Regions from separate parts of the Oryzifoliimicrobium ureilyticum genome, predicted to be linked through region 2. Evidence: riboswitches for the same ligand, from Rfam matches in the RefSeq annotation. Region 2 holds a riboswitch; the other holds the start of a gene.
What was found. A riboswitch is a leader RNA that binds a small molecule or an ion and turns the genes downstream of it on or off. The one in region 2 is predicted to bind FMN.
Positions count from the first base shown of each region.

Region 1: it holds a riboswitch for FMN, as region 2 does, so the genes downstream of both, VQ830_RS20825 (6,7-dimethyl-8-ribityllumazine synthase) here and ribB (3,4-dihydroxy-2-butanone-4-phosphate synthase) in region 2, are expected to answer to the same signal.

Region 1 is NZ_JBBBVQ010000017.1:56,413-61,732, forward strand. It holds gene VQ830_RS20810 (FGGY-family carbohydrate kinase) at 1-863, shown strand, start outside; gene VQ830_RS20815 (DeoR/GlpR family DNA-binding transcription regulator) at 867-1,640, shown strand; gene VQ830_RS20820 (glycerol-3-phosphate dehydrogenase/oxidase) at 1,637-3,355, shown strand; FMN riboswitch at 3,410-3,558, shown strand; gene VQ830_RS20825 (6,7-dimethyl-8-ribityllumazine synthase) at 3,678-4,148, shown strand; gene VQ830_RS20830 (RNA polymerase sigma factor) at 4,402-4,947, shown strand; gene VQ830_RS20835 (hypothetical protein) at 4,944-5,320, shown strand, end outside.
Region 2 is NZ_JBBBVQ010000018.1:25,462-30,781, reverse strand. It holds gene VQ830_RS21280 (sugar ABC transporter ATP-binding protein) at 1-839, shown strand, start outside; gene VQ830_RS21275 (SDR family oxidoreductase) at 858-1,646, shown strand; gene tpiA (triose-phosphate isomerase) at 1,651-2,388, shown strand; gene VQ830_RS21265 (glucose 1-dehydrogenase) at 2,453-3,235, shown strand; FMN riboswitch at 3,333-3,481, shown strand; gene ribB (3,4-dihydroxy-2-butanone-4-phosphate synthase) at 3,593-4,219, shown strand; gene VQ830_RS21255 (5'-methylthioadenosine/S-adenosylhomocysteine nucleosidase family protein) at 4,842-5,320, shown strand, end outside.

The DNA.
Region 1 (5,320 bases), on a different contig from region 2:
AGGCGGCCTCCCTGACGGGGCTCGTTGCCGGGACGCCCGTTGCCGCTGGGCTACATGACGTTACGGCATCGGCACTCGGCATTGGAGGGCATGACCGCGACGTTGCAGCCATCGTCGCTGGAACCTACTCGATCAACGAAGTCGTCTCTTCTGTGCCGAAAACCGACGAGCGCTGGTTCTGCCGAAATGCGATAGAACCCGGACTGTGGAACAACATGTCGATTTCGCCGGCATCGGCTGCCAATTACGATTGGTTTCTGGATACGCTCTGCCAGGCGGATCAGAAGCTCGCAGCGGACGCAGGCCAATCCATTCATGGCATCCTAGCGGCGGATATCGATGCAGCACTCGAACGACGCTCGACAATCCTATTTCACCCCTATCTCTTCGGTTCGCCGCACAGCAACCAGTCAAGCGCCAGCTTTATCGGCCTGCATGGCTGGCACGACCGGGCCGATATGCTCAAAGCGGTGCTCGAGGGCATTGTCTTCAATCATCGTCACCATGTGGAAGCACTTCGCGATGGTTTCAGCATTCGTGAGGTCCGGCTGACCGGCGGTGCCTCGCGCAATCCCGCCTTCGCGCAGCTTTTTGCCGATGCATTGAATGCTCCGGTTTCTGTCACCGGCGTTGATGAAGCCGCTGCTTTCGGCGCAGCGCTCTGCGCTGGAAGCGCCGTCGGTCTTTTCCGGCTCGATCAGGCACGACAATTGGCAGACCAAACACCACCCCGCGTTTTCAAGCCGGATTCTCAGCGCGTTGCCGTTCTCGACGACCGTTTCGCGACGTTCAATCGCATTGTCGATGCTCTCAAGCCGGCATGGCCGCACATCGAGCAGCTTGGCCACCAAGACGAGGCCTGAGAGATGGCAAAGGCAGAAGACCGCCGTGAAGAGATTGCTGCCTACGTGATGCAGCTTGGACAGGTAAGGATCGACGATCTCGCCGAGCATTTCGGCGTTTCCCGAATGACAATCCATCGCCACATCGACCAACTTGCTCGCCAGGGCATGCTGCGTAAGCTCCATGGCTCGGTGAGCGTCCAACCGTCAGGCATTTACGAAAGCGCGTTCCGCTATCGTGTAACGCTCGCCAAGGCCCAAAAGGATGCATTGGCTCGCGCGGCGATGGACTATGTTGAGGCAGGACAAGTTGTGATGCTGGACGATTCCAGCACAGCCAATGCCTGCGCCTCTCTCCTTGCCGAAGTAAGCCCGCTCACCGTCGTCACCAACAATCTCGATACGGCCCAAAGACTTGCTGTCTGCGATGAGATCGACCTCATCTGCCTTGGCGGCCATTACCATGCAACCTATCACGCCTGCATCGGTCTACTTTGCGAACGTGCCATTGCTCAATTGAGGGCAAATCTCTTGATCTGCTCGGCGTCGGCTATCCGGGGAACAACCTGTTTCATCCAGGATCAACAGATTGTTCGGGTCAAGCAAGCGATGATAGCCTCTTCAACCAAGAGAATCTTGCTTATGGACCATACAAAGTTCGAGAGAACGGCCCTCAACGTGTTTACGGATCTCACGGCGTTTGATGCGGTCCTGGTCACAGACGGCATCGCGGCACCTCATCGTCGTCAGCTTGAAGAAGCGGGCGTTTCCTTGAAAATCGTAAAGGCAGCATCATGAACGTCTCAGAAGAGAAGATCAGTCAGCCAACCGACGTGAAGGAGTATGACGTCGTCATCCTCGGCGGCGGCATCAATGGTGCCGGCCTTTTCCGCGATCTCTGCGAACAAGGTGTGAACTGCCTGATTACCGACAAGGGTGACTTTGGGTCTGGTACGAGCGCCGCACCCTCAAGGCTTATCCATGGCGGCTTGAAATATCTTGAGACAGGGGAGTTTGGCCTTGTTGCGCAGTCGACGCTCGAGCGTAATCTTCTGTTGAAAAACGCTCCACATCTGGTTCGGCCGCTACCGACGCTCATCCCGATTTTCTCCTGGACGAAAGGGGTAGGTGCAGCGCTTCGAACCTTGTTCGGTTCGAAGACAGCGCCGCGAAGCAGAGGCGCCTTGCTGATCAAGATAGGACTTGCCCTCTACGATTATTACGGGTCACGCGACCGCGTTATGCCACGCCACAAGCTTGTTGGCCGGCGACGGGCGCTGATGGAGACGCCCGGCCTTACGCCCGCTATTGTTGCCGGCGGTACTTATTATGACGCCGCAGTCAGTCATCCTGAGCGTCTGGTTTACGAGCTGATTGCCGATGGGATCAAGGCAAACCCGGCGGCGGCGGCGGCAAACTATACGGATATAGTGACGGCCAAGGACGGCGTCTTGACCTTCCATGATCCGCATGGACAGACTTTGACGGTCAGGCCGAAGCTCGTTGTCAACGCCGCAGGCCCCTGGATCGACCACGTCAATAAGAAGCTCGGTGCGCCTTCGAAAATGATCGGTGGTACGAAGGGCTCTCATATTCTCATCAAGCATGACGAGCTTCTGAAAAGCCTCGCTGGTCGGATGATCTATTTCGAAGCCGACGACGGCCGTATATGCCTCGTTTATGAGTATCTGGGGCTGGCCATGATCGGCTCAACGGACATACCGGCGGATGATCCGGATTCCGTTCATTGCACCGATGCGGAAATAGACTACCTGCTCGACAGCGTACGCATGCTGATGCCTGGTCTGCGCTTTGGGCGTGAGCAAATTGTCTATGCCTATAGCGGCATCCGACCTTTGCCCGCCTCGAACGCTGCAATCCCCGGCCTTATCAGTCGCGACCACTCTGCGCCTGTGCTCGAGCCCGAAGCAGATCGTTCCTTCCCGATCATCTCTCTCGTTGGCGGCAAATGGACGACGTTTCGGGGATTTTCTGAAGAGGTGGCTGATACCGTGCTCAAGCGCCTGCAACGCAGCCGGCGGATCAGCACGCGGAGCCTGCCGATCGGTGGCGGAAGAAATTTCCCAAAGACCGAACAGGAACGGCGTCACTGGCTATCGCGTATCGCAGGTTCGGCGGGCAAGACGATCAGTGATATCGAGCCACTGCTCGTGCGATATGGCACAACAGCGGAAACAATTGCACATCATCATCCGCTGACCAACGAGGCCGGTCTGTTGCCTGATTCAGGTTACAGCTTGACGGAAGTCGATTTCATTTTGCGCAACGAGCAGGTGGTCCATCTTTCGGATCTTGTTATGCGCCGTACCACCTTGGCCATTACCGGCTTACTGACCCGGCGTGATCTCGAACAGATAGCTAACCTTGCTGCGACAGTGCTTCACTGGAGTGACGAAACGAAGCGCGCCGAACTGGAACGGGTGGTGGATGAACTCACCACGCGCAACCTGATGCAGCTGGAGCCAGTGCAGAAGGCTTACGCGGCAGGATAAGTCGCGCCCGTATTATCTACGGCTTGCCATCCAGGCAAAACTGTACTTATCTGACGGCGTTCTCAGGGCGGGGTGAAACTCCCCACCGGCGGTATCGGGAGAAATCCCGGAGCCCGCGAGCGCCTCAGGTGAAAGCCAGAGGGTCAGCAGATCCGGTGAGATGCCGGAGCCGACGGTTAAAGTCCGGATGAAAGAGAGCAAGACAAAAACGCCCTCGGCTGGGGGCGTTCGGCGCTTGTTCGCCCAAGGGAATTTTCGCGCCTGCTGAAAAGGCAGGCATGAGAAGCCGGACATCCGGCGTAACCCTTGAAAGGCAAAGACTATGACTATCGCCACCAAACCTACCGCAAACCGCATAGCGGTCATTCGTGCGCGTTGGCACTCCGACATTGTCGACCAATGCACGTCGTCCTTTGTGACAGAATGGACAGCACTTGGCGGTTCTGAGGCCGATATCGATCTCATCGACGTGCCAGGCGCACTTGAAATCCCACTTCATGCACAGCTATTGGCAAAAAGCGGCCGCTACAGCGCCATCTTGGGATGCGCCTTCGTCGTCGATGGCGGCATTTATCGCCACGATTTCGTCGCCGGTACGGTGCTCGAGGGGATCATGCGGGTTCAGCTCGATACAAGCATCCCGATCCTTTCCGCCGTTTTGACGCCGCATCATTTTCAAGAGACGGATGCCCATATCAACTTTTTCCGCGATCACTTCGTGATCAAGGGAAAAGAAGCGGCAAATGCCTGCAAATCCATCCTTGCCGCCCGCGCGGCTGTTGCCGCGCATTAGATCCTCTTTCATCAGCGACCGCCGCATAGCGGCGGTCGTTTTCGTCGTTGATTTTTTTCCTTGGGCCGCGACGGATATCTCTCGTCCATCCGTATAAGATGCAAAATGACGACGCACGCCTGCCTTTAGGTTTGTTCTGCTGAAGGAGAAAAGCTTTCGCTGATTTGCAACCGCTGTTTATCCGGAATGGGAAAAGCCTGCCGGCGGCAACGTTCACGGTGGGCTGAAAGGCATTGTTGTTGCGGCCGCTGACATGAGCAATGACCCTGACGAAACACTTGTAAGAGGCGTTGCAGCTGGCGACCCAACGGCCATGCGAATGATGGTCGAGCAAAAGTTGCCGCGCTTTTTGGCGCTCGCCACGCGCATGCTGGGCGATAAAGCCGAAGCCGAAGACGTTGCGCAAGAAACATTCCTGCGAATTTGGCGGCATGCCGGAAGCTGGCGACAGCGTGGTGCACGTTTCGATACTTGGGCTCACCGCGTGGCGCTCAATCTCTGTTACGACCGACTTCGCAAAAGGCGAGAGCAGCTCATGGCAGAGCCGCCCGATATTGTTGATGAGGGACCGTTACCGGGTGCGGCCTTGCTCGATGATACGATTACGGAGGCGATGGTGAAAACTGCTCTACAATCGATCGCTCCGCGCCAACGGGAAGCCATCGTACTTGTTTACTACCAGGAAATGTCCAACAAAGAGGCCGCTGAGGTGATGCAAGTAAGCGTCGACGCCCTTGAAAGTCTTCTATCGCGCGGTCGGCGTGCTCTTCAATCGATCCTAAGGGAACTGCAATCGTGAGAGCTGAGAGCGAGCAGATGAACGAGGAATTCTTCAGGCGAATGGCGGCGACGTACGGCGGCGACCTTCAACGCTGGCCGGAGGACATCCGCCGCAAGGCGCAAGACCACTTTGAGACCCATCACCAAGATCGTAGTCTTGGCGACGCGGAGCGACTCGACAAAGCACTCGATCTTTATGAGGTGCCCCGACCTTCAGCGGCGCTGATCGGATCTATTCTTTCAGCCGGGACTCGGCTGGAAAAGCGCCGCCTTCGTCTGCGGCGTCTTTTAATCAGCGCAGGCTTGGTGGGCGTTGGCCTTGCCGGAGGTCTGACAGGGGCGATTGCAGTCACGACAATCGCTCCGGCACCTCAGCTCTACGGGAGCGACAC
Region 2 (5,320 bases):
TGCGGGATGGCGAACGCGTGCATGAATTTGCCGACAGCGCGACACCCGTGCGCACGATCGTAGAAAGCATGGTGGGCCGCTCGCTTGAGCGCATGTTCCCAACCTTACCCGTTCCAAGTCATCGACCGGTTCTGGAGGTCTTTGGACTGACCTCGCCTCAAAATTCATTCCGTGACGTAACTTTCGACGTCAAAGGCGGCGAGATTTTCGGAATCGCCGGTTTGGTCGGTGCGGGCCGTACGGAGCTTGTCCGAGCAATCACAGGCGCCGATCCTATAAGTGCCGGATCAATCAAACTCGAAGGAAAGGCCCTTCAGTTGCGCAGTCCGGCCGACGCGATCGCCGAAGGTATCGTCATGGTTCCAGAAGATCGCAAGGATCAAGGTCTCGTCGTCGGGCACCGCATCGGCGAGAACATTATCTATGCCAACCTCGACAAGCTCGGCGGAAAATGGATCTTGCCTTCGGTCAAGCGCACGTTCGCGGAAAAGGCAGTCGCGAAGTTTGGTGTAAAGGGCCGTGCCGATCAATTGGCCTCGGATCTGTCTGGCGGAAATCAACAGAAGGTCGTTATCGCCAAATGGTTGATGCGGGATCCGAAGGTGGTTGTCCTTGATGAGCCCACACGAGGGATCGATGTTGGTGCGCGAGCGGGCATATATGAAATCATCGTTGATCTAGCGAAGCGCAATGTCGCAGTGATCGTCGTCAGTTCAGATCTCGAAGAGGTTCTCGGGGTCTCGAACCGGATCATGGTTCTCGCGCAAGGAAAACAAGCAGGCATTTTGAGCCGTGATGAAGCAAATGATGTTTCAGTCATGGAACTGGCCACAACCTGAAGCAAAGGGAGAAGTGTGATGCACGACATCACCTTGGATGCACCGAGGCTTTTTAACCTCAGCGGTGAAGTAGCGATCGTCACTGGCGCTGGTAGTGGGATTGGGCAGCGCATAGCAATCGGTCTCGCCCAGTGCGGAGCCGACGTAGCCCTTCTGGACCGCCGTCAGGATGATGGACTCAAAGATACGGCCCGCTTTATCGAGGCAGCCGGTCGCCGCTCGATACAAATAGCCGCGGACGTCACCAGCAAGACATCGCTTGCAGATGCAGTCGAGCTGACGGAACGTGAACTTGGCGATCTGACCCTCGCCGTCAATGCCGCCGGTATCGCCAATGCCAATCCGGCTGAGGATATGGAAGAAGATCAGTATCAAACGCTGATGGACATCAACCTGAAAGGCATTTTCCTCTCCTGCCAAGCAGAGGCGCGGGCGATGCTGAAAAACGGTCGCGGGGCCATCGTGAACATTGCATCTATGTCAGGTGTGATCGTCAATCGCGGCCTAAGCCAGGCACATTACAACGCCTCAAAGGCCGGCGTCATTCATATGTCGAAGTCAATGGCAATGGAATGGGTTGGTAGGGGCATACGCGTCAACACCATTTCTCCCGGTTACACAGCAACGCCGATGAACACACGTCCGGAGATGGTTCACCAGACAAAGCTATTCGAAGAGCAAACGCCGATGCAACGGATGGCCAATGTGGACGAGATGGTCGGTCCGGCAGTCTTTCTTCTTTCTGGTGCTGCAAGCTTTGTTACCGGCGTCGATCTTCTTGTCGACGGTGGGTTCTGTTGCTGGTGACTTGATGCGTAAGCTTGTTGTCGGCAATTGGAAGATGAATGGTCTCGCCGCCTCCCTGGCTGAGATTGAGGCGTTGAAGGGTCTGACGAGTAGCGCGACGTGTGAGATCGTCGTATGCCCGCCCTTCACACTGATTGAAAGGGCGACAGCTCGCTCGCACGGATCATCGATCGCAATTGGCGCGCAAGATTGCCATAGTGAGGCAACAGGCGCCTATACCGGCGATGTCTCTGCGCAGATGCTTGCGGAGATTGGGGCACGGTTTGTTATCGTCGGCCACTCTGAACGTCGATCGACGTATCAAGAGACAGATATGAGTGTCGCTGCGAAAGCTCGGGCGGCGCATGCGGCCGGTCTGACAAGCATCATTTGCGTCGGAGAAACACAGAGCGAAAGAGACCTCGGAAAAGCGATCGAAATCGTGACTCGTCAAGTGATTAGATCAATGCCAACAAGTGGAGCGAGCGAAAACACCGCCATCGCCTATGAGCCGAGGTGGGCCATCGGTTCTGGACTGGTACCCAGCATCTCACAGGTCGAAGATGTTCATGCAGCTATCCGCGAGACACTCGTGGAACGGGTCGGGGCGGACGGCCGAGCGATAAGGATCCTGTACGGTGGTTCGCTCAAGCCATCGAATGCCGCGTCGATTTTCTCCATTGAGAACGTCGATGGCGGTCTTATCGGCGGGGCATCGCTCAAGGCCTCCGATTTTACAGCCATCATCGCAGCAGCAGGCTGACTGCGCAGTTCTCATGAGGATATCAGCGGACACTTGTCCGGCATCGGCTGACAGGGAGGAAAAAATGCAGCGCTTTGAAAACAAGACTGTCGTGATCACGGGTGCGAGCCGAGGGATTGGCGCATCCATTGCCAGACGATTTGCGCGTGAGGGAGCAAACGTCGTGGTTTGCGCAAACGAAGAGGTCGTTCATTCTGTCGCCGGCGCAATTAAGGCAGACGGCAACAAGGCAATTTCCTTCGTTGGCGACGTCACCGACAAAGCCAGCGTCAAAATGCTCTTCGACGTTGCGGAGGAAGAATTCGGAACGATCGACGTCTCGATCCAGAATGCTGGCGTTATTACGATCGCACGCATTGAGGATATGACCGAGGACGAATGGGATAAGGTCATGGCGGTGAATACTAAGGGCGTATTTCTCTGCGCGCAGGAGGCTATTTTGCGCATGCGTAAGCATGGTCGTGGTGGACGTATTATCAACACAGCGTCCGGTCAGGCGCGCGATGGCTTTATCTACACGCCGCATTATGCGGCTTCGAAAATGGGAGTGGTCGGCATCACGCAAAGCCTTGCCAAGGAAGTTGCGGTCGAAAACATCACTGTAAATGCCTTTTGCCCCGGAATCATAGAAACCGACATGTGGGCGTATAACGACCACGCATGGGGGAAACTCTTGGGGAACTACGCTCCAGGTGAGCTGATGAAGGAATGGGTCCAGGGCATTCCCATGAAGCGGGCCGGTTCTGGAGAGGATGTCGCAGGATTGGTCACTTTCTTAGCAAGTGACGATGCAGCCTACATTACCGGCCAGACGATCAACGTCGATGGCGGCCTGATCATGTCCTGACGCCACTGCGGGTGAGAAGTACCAATTGGATTGCGCCTGATCTAACATAAAAATGTCCTCTGCCCTTGCGAACTCCTCATGCAGCAGCTTATGTTGATATCGTTCTCAGGGCGGGGTGAAACTCCCCACCGGCGGTATCGGGAGAAATCCCGGAGCCCGCGAGCGCCTCTGGCGAAAGCCATAGGGTCAGCAGATCCGGTGAAATGCCGGAGCCGACGGTCAAAGTCCGGATGGAAGAGAGCAATGCAGCGGGCGTTGTTATTTGCAGCGCTTTAGATGCTTGTTCGCCCAAGGGAGAAGTGTGGCCTTCGCGGCCATAATCGTCGCTTACGCGGCTAACCCTTGAAAGGCAGACTTATGGCAATTTCCAAGATAGAAGATGCAGTCGCTGCGATCGGTCGCGGCGAAATAGTTGTCGTGGTTGATGACCGTGACAGAGAAAATGAAGGCGACCTCGTTGTCGCCTCCGACAAAGTCACGCCAGAAGCGATAGCGTTCATGATGAACAAAGCGCGGGGTCTTATCTGCGTTGCGATGGACGGCGAGAGACTGGACGAGCTTGAGATACCTTTGATGGTGCCGCGCAACACTGAAATGCTGAAGACAGCTTTTACGGTCTCTGTTGATTACATTCCCGAGACAACGACTGGGATTTCAGCGTCCGACCGAGCAGCGACGGTGCGCGCACTTGTGAGACATGGCACGAAACCGGAAGAGTTTGCGCGTCCCGGCCACATCTTCCCGCTCCGCGCTCATCCCAATGGCGTCTTATCTCGTCCGGGGCACACGGAAGCAGCCGTCGATCTGGCAAAGCTTGCTGGCTTGTCTCCTTCGGGTGTCATCTGCGAAGTCGCCAAGGACGATGGCAGCATGGCACGCCTTAACGACCTTGAAGTCTTCGCCGAACAGCACGGTCTCCTGCTCGTCACGATCGAAGACCTCATAGCTTATCAGACTTCAATTTTGTCGAATGAAGCTGCTTAGTAACTATCCTAAATAGGCGTCAGCGCACACCAGATTAGCGACCATTTGATCCTAACAATTGAAGGCTGGAGACGCCCGGTTTCCAGTCTGACACTTGGTTCTTGCTCTTGATAGGATGTGAACCTTCCACCCATGCCAATGTTTTGCTAAGTAATTGAAACGCCCCTTTTTCAATCGATATGTCGCAAGATTGAAGCGCTCGACAGCGTTGGGATCAACAGTAGCGGGTCGACGCACTACACCCCGGCGTGAGGCATGCCGGCGAGGGCCCAACGATGCGGCGGCCGGCACTGAAATGGGGGGTCTTGCAGCTAGGAAGGCTTGGCTCCGGCTACCCTTGGCGAAAGTGCTTCATAGATTTTCCGATTTACGACGAACAGCCTAAGCAACTTTATGATGCGGCTGGTCATTTTGCGGGACGCAGGGCAAGACCGCGTCGTGGGTCCGCGAACATTCAATATAGCGCCAAAACATTTCAAGCATCATCGATAATAATCACAGGCGAAATACCTCCGACACCTTGAACAGGACCCAACAATCAAAACAGACAGCCAGTTGAATCTCAGCTAGATTTTCTTGCAAAATTAGGGCCATCTAGGAGACTGAGGTGGGGGCGGGTTTTATGGATAAGCAGTTGATCGATGTTCTGATCGTCGTCGCCCTCAAAGAGGAGTCAGACGCATTTCTTGCCGGCGGATTTTTCCAGCTTGGACGAGATCAGTATCTTGAAAATTACAAGTACCAGATGTTCACGTTCATCGACGGTGCGAAACAAAACCGCACAGGCATCTATGTTTGCACCGAAAAACCCGGATTGATGGCCTCTCGTGCGGCGCTCGCTCTATGCAGTAAGTTCCGTGTGAAAACGGTTCTGAATATCGGGATCTCAGGTCGCCTTAAAGACGCGATAGTTGGTGACGTCGTGGTTCCTACTTACGTCAACCCGGCCGACCACAGTTCGTCCTTCGTCGATACGCCTGAAGGCTATAGTCTCATTCTCGGCGGCGACCCTTCAGAAGTCGGCAGTTCTGCCCAAAAAGCGTTGCGGTCGAGTCGGCTCCGGAATGAGCTTAAACTGCCGACTTTGATAGAATATGCGCG